One region of the Paenibacillus sp. 01T431 genome, then DNA from elsewhere that is predicted to be linked to it. Evidence: riboswitches for the same ligand, from Rfam matches in the RefSeq annotation. Region 1 holds a riboswitch; each other region holds the start of a gene.

What was found. Region 1 has a riboswitch for cobalamin ahead of AC1DM9_RS05325 (DUF4430 domain-containing protein). Riboswitches for the same ligand answer to the same signal wherever they lie in the genome.
Region 2: it holds a riboswitch for cobalamin, as region 1 does, so the genes downstream of both, AC1DM9_RS21770 (DUF4430 domain-containing protein) here and AC1DM9_RS05325 (DUF4430 domain-containing protein) in region 1, are expected to answer to the same signal.
Region 3: it holds a riboswitch for cobalamin, as region 1 does, so the genes downstream of both, metE (5-methyltetrahydropteroyltriglutamate--homocysteine S-methyltransferase) here and AC1DM9_RS05325 (DUF4430 domain-containing protein) in region 1, are expected to answer to the same signal.

What each region holds. Positions count from the first base shown of each region.
Region 1 covers NZ_JBFTPT010000003.1:47,303-52,043, forward strand. Annotated here, with positions in the region: gene AC1DM9_RS05310 (Fe(3+) ABC transporter substrate-binding protein) at 1-490, shown strand, start outside; gene AC1DM9_RS05315 (ABC transporter permease) at 493-2,148, shown strand; gene AC1DM9_RS05320 (ABC transporter ATP-binding protein) at 2,145-2,810, shown strand; cobalamin riboswitch at 2,825-3,025, shown strand; gene AC1DM9_RS05325 (DUF4430 domain-containing protein) at 3,202-3,969, shown strand; gene AC1DM9_RS05330 (energy-coupling factor transporter transmembrane component T) at 3,962-4,741, shown strand, end outside.
Region 2 covers NZ_JBFTPT010000012.1:113,202-117,942, forward strand. Annotated here, with positions in the region: gene AC1DM9_RS21765 (methyl-accepting chemotaxis protein) at 1-1,699, shown strand, start outside; cobalamin riboswitch at 1,847-2,048, shown strand; gene AC1DM9_RS21770 (DUF4430 domain-containing protein) at 2,198-4,741, shown strand, end outside.
Region 3 covers NZ_JBFTPT010000015.1:148,868-153,608, reverse strand. Annotated here, with positions in the region: gene metE (5-methyltetrahydropteroyltriglutamate--homocysteine S-methyltransferase) at 1-1,998, opposite strand, end outside; cobalamin riboswitch at 2,148-2,341, opposite strand; gene kduD (2-dehydro-3-deoxy-D-gluconate 5-dehydrogenase KduD) at 2,486-3,241, opposite strand; gene AC1DM9_RS25640 (DeoR/GlpR family DNA-binding transcription regulator) at 3,246-4,040, opposite strand; gene kduI (5-dehydro-4-deoxy-D-glucuronate isomerase) at 4,066-4,741, opposite strand, start outside.

The sequences.
Region 1 (4,741 bases):
AGAGCAAAAGGCTGAAGAATGGGCGAAGGGGATTGTAGCAAACTTTGCTCGTGATCCTGAAGGCGGAGATCGCGACCAAGCGAAAGCGGTCGTTGCTGGTCTAGGTGATGTTGCGATTATGAACACTTATTACGTTGGGCAAATGTTGAATTCGAAGGATACGGAAGAGGTTAAGGTTGCAGAGAAAATTGGCGTATTCTTCCCGAACCAAGAAACGACAGGCACACATCTTAACATCAGCGGTGTAGGCCTTACTAAGCATGCTAAGAATAAAGATAACGCTGTTAAACTGATCGAATTCATGACAGGCAAGGATGGGCAAACGCTGTTAACGCAAGGAAGCTTCGAATTTCCTGTAAATGCTGCTGCAGAAAAGCCTGAGTTGTTAAAGGGCTGGGGTGACTTTAAAACACAGAAGCTGGATTTCTCCAAGCTGGGCGATCATAACAAAAAAGCAGTCGAGCTTCTGGCTAAGGCAGGTTGGAAATAAAAATGATGGCTTCCATCTCTTTGCGAAATTTAAAGAGAATATTGAACGGCTGGGTTATATTGAGCGTAATAGGGGCCATCATGGCCCTTATTCCGTCTCTTTATATTTTTTTCGGTTTGTTTGACAAACCGAATGAAAACTGGCAGCAAATCAAAGAGTATATGCTGTTTGAATCTGTCGTTCAATCTTTATATCTTGTAGTAGGATCGGTGTTTTTCTCCGTTATCATCGGCGTGTCGCTTGCATGGCTTGTTGCAGCCTATGATTTCCCGATGCGGAAGTTCTTTCACTTTGCATTTTTGCTGCCACTGGCTATTCCACCATATATTGCAGCTTATACTTACGGTTCTATGCTGAGCTATACGGGCAGCATACAAGTTTTTATGCGAAATACGCTCGGCGTAACCCCTAACCAAGCTTATTTTGATATATTGTCCATGAAAGGCGCTATTTTCATATTTTCAATATTTTTATTTCCTTACATTTATTTGATGACCAAAACCTTTATGGAGAAGCAAAGCGCAGCTTTCATAGAAAACGCAAGACTGCTCGGCAAAGGGCAGCTTCATATCTTTTTCCGAATCGTATTGCCTTTGTCGCAGGCTGCAATTATCGGCGGAGCCAGCCTCGTCGCATTTGAGGTACTCAATGATTTTGGAGTAACAAAACATTTTGGCATTGCTTCGTTTACTGCAACGATTTTCAAAACATGGTTTGGTATGTATGACGTTGATTCTGCCCTGAGATTATCTGCACTCCTAATGAGCGCTATTATTGGTTTGTTTATTATGGAGAGGCTGCTTCGCAGGCGAAAAATGTATCATTCCGCAACAAGCAAGCTTAATCCGCTTAAACGAAGGAAGTTATCCTATTTAGGGACAGCTGCTGCTATTTTTGTGAGCACGGTTATATTTGCCCTTTCATTCGCTATTCCAGTAGTTCAGCTCCTCGTTTGGGCGACATGGACATATCAAGATGTATTGAACAGCAAATTTGCGCAGCTCGTCTCAAACACGCTTTTGGTTTCCATTGTTGCGATTACCGTGTTGATGCTGCTTGCTGTTATTGTCGCCAATGTAAGCCGGAGCCTGAATCGATCGCTTTTGTCGCTTGCAGCAACAAAGCTAATTTTAATGGGCTACTCTATCCCGGGTGCTGTTTTGTCCATTGGCGTGCTTGCTTTGTTTATTTCCCTAGACCATCAATTAAGCGGCGTCTATTCATGGTTAGGTTTTGGATCGAGCAAGCTCGTGCTCAGCATGTCGCTCGTGATGCTTATTTTCGCCTATGTAATCCGCTTCCTTGGTGTAGGATTTAATGCGGTGGAAGCGGGATTTGATAAAATAGGCAATCGTTATTCTGAAGCTTCCAGAACGCTCGGCATCGGTATGACTGCTACCTTCTTCAAAGTGGACTTGCCATTAATAAAAGGCTCCATATTAGCAGGCTTCCTACTTACCTTTATGGAAATTATGAAGGAGCTGCCGCTGACGCTGCTGCTGCGCCCATTTAATTTTGAGACGCTAGCGACAAAAGCCTATCAATATGCAAGCGATGAGCAAATTCATCAAGCTTCGGTACCGTCACTATTCATAATCACGGTGGGAATGGCAACTGTTTTTGTTTATCATCGGTTGGGAGAGAAGAAATCAAGATGAACTTTTTTGAGCTGACTAACGTTTCTTTTAGCTATGATAATGGGAAAAAGAGTGTATTAGAAAACTTTACAATGCAAATGCAGAAGGGTGAAGTTGTTGGAGTGCTTGGTCAAAGCGGTTGCGGGAAAAGCACGCTGTTGCGGATTATTGCCGGGCTTGAGATTCCTGCCTCGGGACGTATTGCCGCTGGCGGCAGGGTTTTAGTAGATGATCAGCAGTTTATTCAGCCTGAGCAGCGCGGCATAGGCATGGTGTTTCAGGATTATGCGTTGTTTCCTCATCTGACTGTCGGTCAAAATATATTATTTGGTTTACATCGATTATCAAGAAAAGATAGATTCAAACGGCTGGATGAAATGCTGGAGCTGATACAGTTAAATGATTTCGTCAAGCGTTATCCGCATGAGCTTAGCGGCGGTCAGCAGCAGCGTGTTGCTTTTGCTCGTGCGCTTGCCCCGTCTCCCTTGATGCTGTTGATGGATGAGCCATTTAGCAGTTTGGATTCACACTTAAAGCAAAGCATTCGGGAGGAGCTGAAGCGATTGCTTCACAAAGCCCAAATTACGTGTATGTTCGTCACCCATGATCAAGAGGATGCAGCTGCTATTTGCGAACGAATCATTCAAATCCCATATAGACAAACCCCAGCAATCCCGATATGATTGATTAAATAATCGCATAATTGAATAGAGAAGGTGCAAACAAAAGCATGCTTTTGTTTGCTTAATAGGGAAGTCCGGTTCAATGCCGGCGCGGTCCCGCCACTGTATGTGAAGAGTGATTCTCTGCAAATGCCACTGTCCGATTCAAGGATGGGAAGGTGTGAGAATCGCGTTGACGCACGAGCCAGGAAACCTGCCTTTTTTATTTTGTTTCTCATTCTTCGGGGGTAAAGAATGTGGAGGCGTAATCGTTTTGCAGGACGCATCATATATTTTAGTTATATACGGTTGCTATTCTTACATTCGACATGCAGATCCCCTAATAGAAGGGGGTCTTTTTTTTATTGTTAAGGTTTGTGTGAATGAGACAAAAAGGAGCAGAAAAGAGACGATGGCAAAGATTTGCAAGAAATGGTTACCAAGCTTAATCATCCTATGGCTTGTTATTGGTTTATTAGCTGGCTGTGCCAGTCCGGCACAGAGCGTTAATTCCAATACCAATCAAGTGCAAACCAGCAACGAAGGACAAGTGAAAAAAGAAGCGGAGAAAGCCGCTGATGGACAGCCAACGAGTACTTCAGCATCAGAAACGGCAGAGGAAACGCAGTTGCCTAGCGAAGATAAAGATCAAGCGAAGGCAACCGACAACGCTGGCGGTAAGCAAGCAACGCCTTCCCCGAAGCCGAAGCAGACAAATGAGCCAAAACTGGATGATCCAAAAACGAAGCCTACTGCTTCTGCGAAACCAACCAAAACAGACAGTGCGGCTACTGCGAAGCCCGTCACGCCTGTTGCAACGCCGAATCCTGTGCAGACGGTTACGATTTCAATTGTCGCGGACAAAGATACGGGAACGGTGCTTGCACCAACAGCCGTAGAGTTCAAGAAGGACGATACCGTTCTAGATGTATTGAAGAAAATTACGAGAAAAAACAAAATACAAATGGAATACAGAGGTGTTAAAGGCGGTGCTTATATCGAAGGCATCGACAATATTTACGAATTCGATCTGGGTGCGAAGAGCGGCTGGATGTACCGAGTAAACGGTGAGTTTCCTAACAAGGGCGCCGGGGTTTACAAGGTTAATGAAGGTGATGTTATTGAATGGTTGTACACGACTGATCTTGGCGAGGATATAGGTGCAAAATTCGATGAATAGTGCGTTCGGTTCGGTACATCCGGTTACGAGCTTCAGTTATTATGCAGGAGTCATTACATTCGGCATGCTCTTATTTCATCCTGTTTTCTTATTGACGTCACTTGCTGCGATTACGGTAATTATTGTCATTCATGGCGAAGGGAAGCGGCTGATTAAGCTGCTTCCTTATTATGTTCTAATGGGCGGTTTGGTTGCTGTTCTTAACCCGCTGTTTTCTCATCGCGGGCGGCATATTTTATTTTATTTTATGGATCAGCCGATCACGTTGGAAGCTATTTTATATGGTGTGACGATGATGCTCTCTTTATTGTGCATTTTATTAGCCTTTGTATCGTTTCAGCAGATTGTTACGACGGAGAAATGGATGTATTTATTTTCACGAGTCGCTCCGCGAACTGCACTGCTAACCTCGATGTCGATTCGGTTCGTACCGCTTTTCTTGCGGAGACTGGATCAAATTACTACGGTTCAACGAATAAAAGGAGTTTCGATTCTTGAAGGCAGCTTGAAAAAACGGAGCAAGGACGGCATGCTGCTTGTTCGTGTGCTGTTGACCTGGTCCTTGGAGGAGGCGCTTCAGACCGCTGATTCTATGAAAGCTAGAGGGTATGGCGCAGCTAAACGAAGCTCTTATGTCATCTATCGTATGGATCGTAGAGATTGGTATGTTCTATTGTTTCTTGGAGCAATGGCACTAGTATGCATTTGGGGCTGGATGCAAGGCTTTGGTGTGCTTACTATTTATCCGCGTCTGGAAACAATGCAGTTTCAT
Region 2 (4,741 bases), on a different contig from region 1:
TGAAAGTGAGAAAGTGGCTGAAAAAAGGCTAAAGGACTCAACCTATGCGGGGAAAGAATCGATTTTGTACAATGGAGAGTCCATTCCGCTATCTCAATATGAACTGAAATATGATAGTGCCTATGACCGTTATACGGATTACCGCTGGCAAGGCATTATGGATAGTTTTCTGACGGAGGAAAATGTTATTTTTGCTATTGCAGGCGCTTATTCAGAAAATCCGAATTTTGCGGGCTATATCCCAACACATAATAGCATTTACAGCCCTGTTGGAGAAGAATCAAAAGATACTTGGGGCGACGAGGGACTTCTTAGTCAAAACTACCGGGCCAATCGGATTTTTAACGACAAAACAGGCTACAATGCCGCTACGAACACGAAGACGGATGATGTCCTCCTGCAAAAATATAATAGACTCATAGACGGGAAAACGGTAGAAACGTGGGATATTTCCTATCCTTTAATTATCGATGGCAAACATTGGGGCGGGGTACGTGTTGCATTGTCAAAAGAAAAGGCAGATGCGCTCATCGCTTCAGAAAGAACGATGGTTGTCATGCAATTTGGCGGCCTGATGGCTGTTGTATTGGTCGTTTTGTTTCTTCTATCACAATTTATGGTAGGACGTAAGCTTCGTAATATTGTTCATGCTGCAATTAATCTTAATTCTAGCGAAGCGGATCTTACCTATCGTATAGAAAATAAAGGGAATGATGAAATTGCTCGCCTAGGCGAAGAAATCAATCATTTCATTGCCCATATGCAAGGCTTAATGCGGACGATTCGGAACAATGCCGCATCCGTATCGGATTTTGCAGGCCGGCTGGGTGTAGGCTCGCAGCAAAGCCGAGAGCTCTCTTCGCAGCTAGCTTCCTCTGTGAATGAGATGGCAATTGGCGCGGAGAATCAAGCAGACGGGGCAGTTGAGGCAGCAAGGTCTATGGAGGAAATGGCGACGAGCGTAGGAAGGATTGCTCACTCCTCGAGCCAAATGTCGGAAGCATCGAACGATATGCTGCAAGCAGCGGAGCTGGGCCATGAAAAATCGGATCATGCGGTTGGTCAAATGGAGCGGCTTGGCGCGGCAACGGCTTCGATATCACGAGTGATCGGACAGCTTAATGAGCGCTCATCCGAAATCCAAGAGATGGCAGGCACGATTGCTGCTATTGCAAATCAGACGAATTTGCTCGCTCTAAATGCTGCTATAGAAGCGGCACATGCAGGGGAGTATGGCCGTGGATTTGCAGTTGTATCAAGTGAAGTGAGAAAGCTGGCTGAACAGGCTTCGGCTCATGCGGGCCATATCGAAGAAACGATTAATGAGGTGCTAGCCTTGACTGCCGATGCTGTTGGCGCGGTCACTGCAGGAGAGCAAGAAATGGAACAAGGATTACTCATCGTTCAGGAGCTGAAGGTATCTTTTGACACGATATGGAAGGAATCCCGCCTTGTAGCCTCCCAAATTGAAGACGTATCTGCTTCAACGGAGGAGATGGCAGCAGGCAGCGAGGAAGTGAGCGCTTCCGTTGAATCGATGGCGCAGGTAGCCAAGGATACTTCAACTCATGCTGCGCAATCGGCAGCAGACACTGAGCGGCAAAATCAGCTCGCAGCTGAAACGCAGCAGCTTGCTTCATCTGTAAATGAGCTTTCTGAGGAGCTTCAGCGCTCGATTACGAGATTTAAAATTGAGTAATTTGCAGCTGAAGTGGATTTATGATGAAATACTAGTCAAAGGCACAATAAATCGAATAGAGAATTGTACAAGTTGAAAAAAAACGGTCAGAACCTTTGTCTAATCCTTTCAAATTTGATACAATTCACAAAACAAGCACTTACAATTTCATAGAATAGCTAATATGGTGCTGCCGTGAATCTATCATTCACAAGCAGCTTAATAGGGAAGTTCGGTCAAAATCCGACGCGGTCCCGCCACTGTATCGCGGAGCAGACGATCGTGTTGTCCACTGTCATATCATGACGGGAAGGAGATCGTCTAAGCAATGAAGCGAAGCCAGGAGACCTGCCATAGGAGCGCTCTATATTTCTCACGAGGATGGGAGGGAGATGTTTATTCGTGCTTTTGCAATAGGTGGATTCCTATGCTTCCATGCGCACGTGTTTATCCAAACATCTTTCCACAAACGGAAAGATGTTTTTTTGTTGCCAAAAATGATTAAAGGGAGAGAAAACATTGCTTAATTTAAAAAGATTTATGAAAAAGAGTTTGCCTGCAATTTTAAGTTTTGTATTGGTGTTTACTTTATTTGCACCACAAGTAGGTAAAGCAGCAGATCATTCTGCGAATGCTTCATTGAATGAGATGATTGATAAGACTGTTGAGTATTATAAAAATAGAAATACAACATTGAATTCTTGGTGGGAAATTGTTGCCCTTTGGGGTGCTGGAGAAAACCTGCAGGATGGCAGTTGGAAGCTGCCTAGTTGGAAGACCGTGGATCCAGGGTTGAAGCCTAATGATAGTGATACAACTCATATCCGCTATATTTATTCATTACTCGCGATGGGTGAAGATCCTGCGCATGCGTGGGAAACGGATCGAAATTTGTATGCGGAGTTAGCTGCACAGCAAAATATGGATACGGGGTCATTTGCCGGTTCAACAAACAGGCATATGTGGGCGATGCATGCACTTGATACAGGTGTAAAGCTTGGAAGTGACGTTGGTAGCTGGGATGCAGCTGCAAAGAAGAAGGCAGTTGATTATCTATTAAGTAAGCAGTTAAAAGACGGTGGCTTCACATTTTTTGGAAGCGTATCTGATCCAGATATGACTGGTATGGGGCTGCTTGCACTCGGCAATTATCAGAATGATAGTGCTGTTCAACGAGCTATTGAAAGAATAAAAGAAGAATACTTGAAAGTAAAAGTATTAAATAAAGAAACGGGAATGCTTGGAGTAAACTCGAACAACTTAGCTGCAGTTGTATCGGGCTTGTCTGCGGTTGGCGAAGATGTGTTGTCTAACGACTGGGCTGCTACCAATGGAAATACAGTCCTTGACTCCTTTCGTTTATATCAGCTGGATAATGGAGCATTTCAATATACTTTAAATGGAAGTCCTAATTCAATGGCAACGGAGCAAGCATTAATTGCTCTTCTTGATATTAAATATCAGAAAACGGTATGGTACCGTTTTGAAGAAGTAAAACTTCCTTCGGTTAACGTAAAGGTTAAGGTTGATGGTATTTCACAAAGTATTTATGAACAGAAAAATGTTAGTTTAAAGCATAACGAGTCTATCACTGCTCTCGATGCGCTTAAAAAGGCGCTTACTACTGCAGTTCCGCCTATCTCCTATAATATCGTAGAAAGCAGTTATGGTCCTTATGTCAAAGGTATTGCTGGACAGGAAGCGGGTTCTTTTGGCGGCTGGGATGGCTGGATGTTCGAGGTTAATGGAACTGCGTCAAGTATAGGTGCAGGTGCGTACCAGCTTAAAGAAAATGATGAGGTGAGATTCTATTATAGTCGTTACCCGGAACTCTCTTCATCAACAATTGTGAAAATTGGAACATCAGATCCATCGGTTGATGTGATGCTCGCGGGTGATCATTTCAGCAGCGAAGCGGCTAATCCGAGCAACTGGTCTATTGATACGGGAACCTCAGGCCTTACTGTTAAGTCGTTTGAAAAAATAAATGATCAACGCATCAAAATTAATCTTTCGGGCAAAGCATTAGATAGTACGATTACCATTAAAGCATTAGCAGCTGCATTAGAAAGTAACAAGGTGAGCGAACCGATTACGATTTCGGACACCGTGACAGTAGATTTTCAGGTTGATGGCATTTCAGAGCCAATTTATACGAAACAATCGGTGACACTTAAGAATACGGAAAAACCAGTAACGGTTTTAGACCTATTTAAAAGTGCTCTTGATCAAGCAGATCCAAAGATTGGTTATAAAATTACGGAAAGCAGCTATGGCCCTTATGTATCTGAAATAAATAAGCAAGCAGCAGGCAGCCTTGGAGGCTGGGACGGCTGGATATACGAAGTAAATGGGATTGCACCAGAAGTTGGCGTGGGCGCATATGAGCTTAAGCAAAAAGATGTCGTTCGCTTCTATTACAGCAGATATGCTGCTCTTACTACGCAATCAACGATTGCGAGTGGTGCTGTTAATCCTTCGATTGATGTAAAGCTTGCAGGCGATGAGTTCACTAGCGTAGCGGCCAATATCGATAATTGGACAATTGACACAGGAAATACAGAGCTGAAAGTGAATTCACTTGTTCAAGATGAGAAAAACATAAAGATTTCTTTTGAAGGAACAGCAAAAGGCGGCACAATTACCGTTAAAGCATTAGGTGCTGCGCTAGTTGGAAAAAAAGAAAGTGATCCAATTTCTGTTGTAGTTCCACGCGAAGTGAGTGATACAACGGATCAAAATATTGCGATTCATGAGAATGAAAAGGTTGTTTCTCTTGGTACAGCAAGCGATGCTCCAATCACGAATAGTATCATTCTTACATTTGCTTCGGCTGCATTGCCAAAGGTAACAGCTATACGTGGTGCGACTACGCTGGAGATCCCAGCTAATACAACAATTACATCAACATGGGACAAAAAGCTTCAGCTTCCCAAAAACTTAAGCACAGATGATAGCGGGCTAACGACTAAGCTGAATAGTGCTTTGTCTGCTGACAATAAAAAAGTTGATGCAATTGCAATTCGCATACAAGCGGGCGGTAACGAAAAAATACAATTTAAT
Region 3 (4,741 bases), on a different contig from region 1:
ATCCAGCGCAAGAATGGAATCGATAATATCATGGAACTCACAATAACACATATGTGTATGAATTTGTGTTGTGTCACGCACAGCTGAAGTCGATAGACGGAACGCATGCACGCCCCATTTTAAATAGGCATCCCAATCACTGCGTTTAAGCGGCAAGCCTTCTCGCAAAGCTGGCTCATCAACCTGAATCATTTCGATGCCTGCAGTCTCAAGCGCCTTTACTTCCTCTGAGAGTGCAAGCGCAATTTGGTATGCGACCTGCTCGCGTGTGATATCGTTGCGGACAAATGACCAGTTCAAAATCGTAATCGGCCCCGTCAGCATCCCTTTTACCGGACGGCTTGTCAGCGACTGCGCATACACGCTTTCGGTTACTGTCATTGGCTCAGTAAATACAACATCGCCATAAATGACCGGCGGCTTTACACAGCGGGAACCATACGATTGAACCCAGCCGCCTTTTGTAAATGCGAACCCATCCAGCTTCTCTCCGAAAAATTCGACCATATCCGTCCGCTCAAATTCACCGTGAACGAGGACGTCTATGTTAAGCTCTTCTTGGATTTCAATCCAATTTTTAATTTTATCGTTGATAAAGGAAGCGTAGCCCTGTGAACTGAGCTCGTTTTTTCTCCATTTTTGCCTTGCTTGGCGTACATCCAGCGTTTGCGGGAAGCTGCCGATTGTTGTTGTTGGAAGGAACGGCAAATTCCACTTTTGCTGCTGCAGCTTTTGTCTCTCCGCAAATGGCTTCTGCCTCGTTGAAGGATGCGCCGCTACCGCTGCTGCATCAGCAGCTTGGCGATTGCGGGCAGGAGAAATGGATAAATGATGAATCCGCTCGCCGTTAAGCTTAAGCTCAAGCTTGCGCAGTTCTGAGATGTCCGCCTCATTTACAGTCGCTGTTTCACTTAGCCACACAATTTCATCCAGCTTTTCTTCCGCGAATGCAAGCGCCTCACGCAGCTCTACTGGCAGATTGGTTTCGTTTTTTGCCGTTACCGGCACATGCAGCAGGCTGCATGACGATTGAATGATCGCGCGCTCAGCTGGAATGTATGCCGAAAGCTTTTGCAGCAATTCGAGCTTTTGCTTATAGTCTGAGCGCCAAATGTTGCGTCCGTCTACAAGTCCGATACCAGCGAGCTTATCCTTCGGATAACCAAATTGCTCCAGCGACTTCAAGTTTTGCTCCAAACCATGAACGAAATCCAAACCGATCGCTTGTACCGGCAGAGCAACTACAGCTTCATAATGCTCAACCGCTTCAAAATACGTTTGAAGCATTATGTTAAGCGCTGGTGCTGCTTGGTTCAGCCTTGCATAAATCGATTCAACCCATTGCATCTCTTCCTCAGAAATAGAGGTAACAAGGATGGGCTCATCGATTTGCACCCATTGTACGCCTTCTTGCTCAAGCTCCTTAAGCAGCTGAGCATAAAGCGGTATAAACTGCTCAATGAGCTGCGGAAGCTGCTTGGCATCGTAGCCCTTCGACAGCTTGAGGAAGGTGTATAGACCGATAATGACAGGTTTACCTTCAATGCCAAGCTTTTCTTTGGCTTCGCGGTACGCAATCAGCGGACGGTTTTCCGTCAGTATCGGTGCAGCACCCGCAAGTTCTGGCACGATATAGTGATAGTTGGTATTAAACCATTTGGTCATCTCGCAGGCTTGTGCTTCCTGTGTCCCTCTCGCCATAGCGTAGTAGGTCTGAATGGGAACAGGACCTCCTTCGTAGGAAAAACGCTCTGGCACAAGGCCAAACATCGCTGCAGTATCCAGCATTTGATCATACAACGTAAAATCATTAACAGGGATTAAAGAAATTCCTTTATCCTTTTGCAGCTTCAGGTTGTTAAGACGAATACTTTCAAGGGTTTGAAGGAATACCGTTTCGTCCAAATCACCTTTCCAAAAGGCTTCAAGCGCTTTTTTCCATTCCCTATTTTCGCCGATACGCGGATATCCAAGTACACTGTTTTGCAGCTTGCTCACGTTCATATTTCCTCCTAATAAATATAATTATTATGAAATAAAAGCACAAAAAAGAGCGTCGTTACCTTAAAGAAGCAAAGGTAAAGACGCCCGGCGTTTTAATAAACAGCGGTTCTGTCTTAACACCTCCCTATCTCCCGTAGGTAAAATCAGTGTCGTTCAAATAGGCAGGTCTCCTGGCTCCAGAATCATCATCGTAAGCTTGCCTTCCCAACCGGTTAAGATCAGTGGCGTTAGCGCTTAGACTCCTCTGTTACAGTGGCGGGACCGCGTCGGTTTTGCACCGGACTTCCCTTTTAAGCTCAAGCTATACAGCAAGAGCACCTATTTCCACTTATTTCAGTTGTTGATCGCTTTTTTTAGGATCACGAATAACTATACACGCAAAATAATAACCATACAATGGAAATCATTATAATATCAAAAAAAAGACTCTCCTCTAAGCAGCCTGCGCTGCAAAAGGAAAGCCTTATTGGTTTTTATATAATTACCTAACCAGCCAACCGCCATCAACAGCCAAGATATGGCCGTTCATATAATCAGAAGCTGAAGAGGCTAGGAATACCGCTGGTCCAATCAAATCCTGCGATGTACCCCAGCGTCCCGCTGGTATGCGCTGCAAAATTTGAGCACTGCGAACAGGATCCTCGCGAAGCGCTTCGGTGTTGTCTGTACTCATGTAGCCTGGGGCTATCGCATTTACCTGCAAGCCTTTAGCTGCCCATTCGCTGGCAAGAGCTTTGGTAAGACCGGCAACGGCATGTTTGCTGGACGTATAGCCCGGAACATTAATTCCGCCTTGGAAAGTTAACATCGACGCAATGTTAATAATTTTCCCTGAGCCCTGTTCGATCATATGTTTCCCTGCCAGCTGGGAAAGGAGAAATACAGAATTCAAGTTAACATCGAGTACATCCTGCCAGTCCTCGTAGCTATGCTCTGCAGCTGGCGTGCGGCGAATGATACCCGCGTTGTTGACCAAAATATCGATGCGTCCCAGTTCTTCAACTGTACGATCAACAATTCCAGCAAGCTTCGTTCGGTCAGCAATATCGGTCTGAATTGTAATCGCTTTGCGTCCAAGCTCTCTTATCGCTGCTGCCGTTTTGTCAGCAGGCGTTTGGTTCGTGACAAGCGCGATATCCGCACCCGCTCGTGCTAATCCAAGCGCAATCGCTTCTCCAAGCCCGCGCCCTGCACCTGTGACGACAGCTGTTTTACCCGTCAAATCAAACAAACTCATCGGCTCAGCTCCTACCTTTAGTACGCTTCCCATTTTCCGAAAGCGCTGCTTTCATCATTTTTATATTTTGTGACTCATACCTCGCCGCAACGTCCGCATCTATACCTTCGTCTGTGATGATATAGTCAATTTCATGCAAACCAGCAAACGTTATTAGTGCACCCTTATCGAATTTGTTATGATCGGCAAGGCAGTAGACGACCTTGGCATTTTCCATATACAGCTTCTTCAGCTTCGTCAATTCTTCTGTGAATATGGTAAGCCCATATTCCATATGAATGCCGGTTGTGGAAAGAAACAGCTTGTGTACATTCAGTCGTTTAATCCATTCCTGCGATTCTGCGCCGATAAGCAAATTGTTATGCCGGTAGCCCCCGGGAATAACAAGCCTTACTTGGTCCTTCGCAGTCAACTCCCGAATGATAAGCAGATCGTTTGTAAGTACCGTAACCGGGATATTGGGCAGACGCTTTGCCATTTCGAGCGTAGTACTGCCAGCATCAAGCGCAATAATATCATTAGGCTCGATGCAGGAAAGAGCAAGCTCCGCAATCGCCGCCTTCTCCCGCTGATGCTTGCTGTTTGGAAATTGCAGCGGATAAAGGCTGTCTTCGCCTCTATGCTGGGGCACAGCTCCGCCATGAGTCCGTTTCAGCAATCCCTTCTCTTCCAGCTTCTCTAAATCTTCACGAACCGTTTTCTCCGTGACTTGAAACAGCTCGCTTAGCTCGGAAACTTTAACCGCGCCAAGCTGCTCCAATTTATCTATAATCTTACGATGCCGTTCGGCAGCAAGCATAGTGCACCCCCTGTAGCGAATGTTTCTATTTTAGCTCGCTTGCAGGTACGGCGTCCATATCTGTAAATGTGTAGTTCTCTCCAGCCATCGACCAGCAGAATGTATAATTGCTTGTGCCCACTCCTGAGTGGATCGACCATGGCGGTGAAAGAATCGCTTGGTCATTGGCAACAACAAGATGTCTCGTCTGCGAAGGCTCGCCCATCATATGGAATACGCGAGCATCATCATTCATGTCGAAGTACAAGTATGCTTCCATGCGGCGGTCATGGACATGAGAAGGCATCGTATTCCAGACGCTTCCCGTTTTCAAGCTCGTTACACCAAGCATAAGCTGGCAGCTTTGGATGCCGTCTGCGTGGATATATTTATAAAGAATACGTTCATTGGAAGTCTCCTGCGAACCAAGATGAGTCGGATTCGCTTCCTCCATCGTCATCTTGCGTGTTGCAATTTCAGCATGCGCAAGCGCGGAACAGAAATAAAGCTTCGCAGGGTTTGCTTTATCTACACTTGACAGCAGCACCTGACGTTTGCCCTTGCCAACATAAAGCACGTCGAGCTTATTCAGCTCGTATACTTCCCCATCAACGGAAATCGAAGCAGGTCCGGCAATATTCAAGAAGCCAACCTCGCGGCGCTCCAAGAAATATTCGGTTTTTAGCGTTGCAGCATCCTCCAGCTCAAGCGTCTCGTTCACA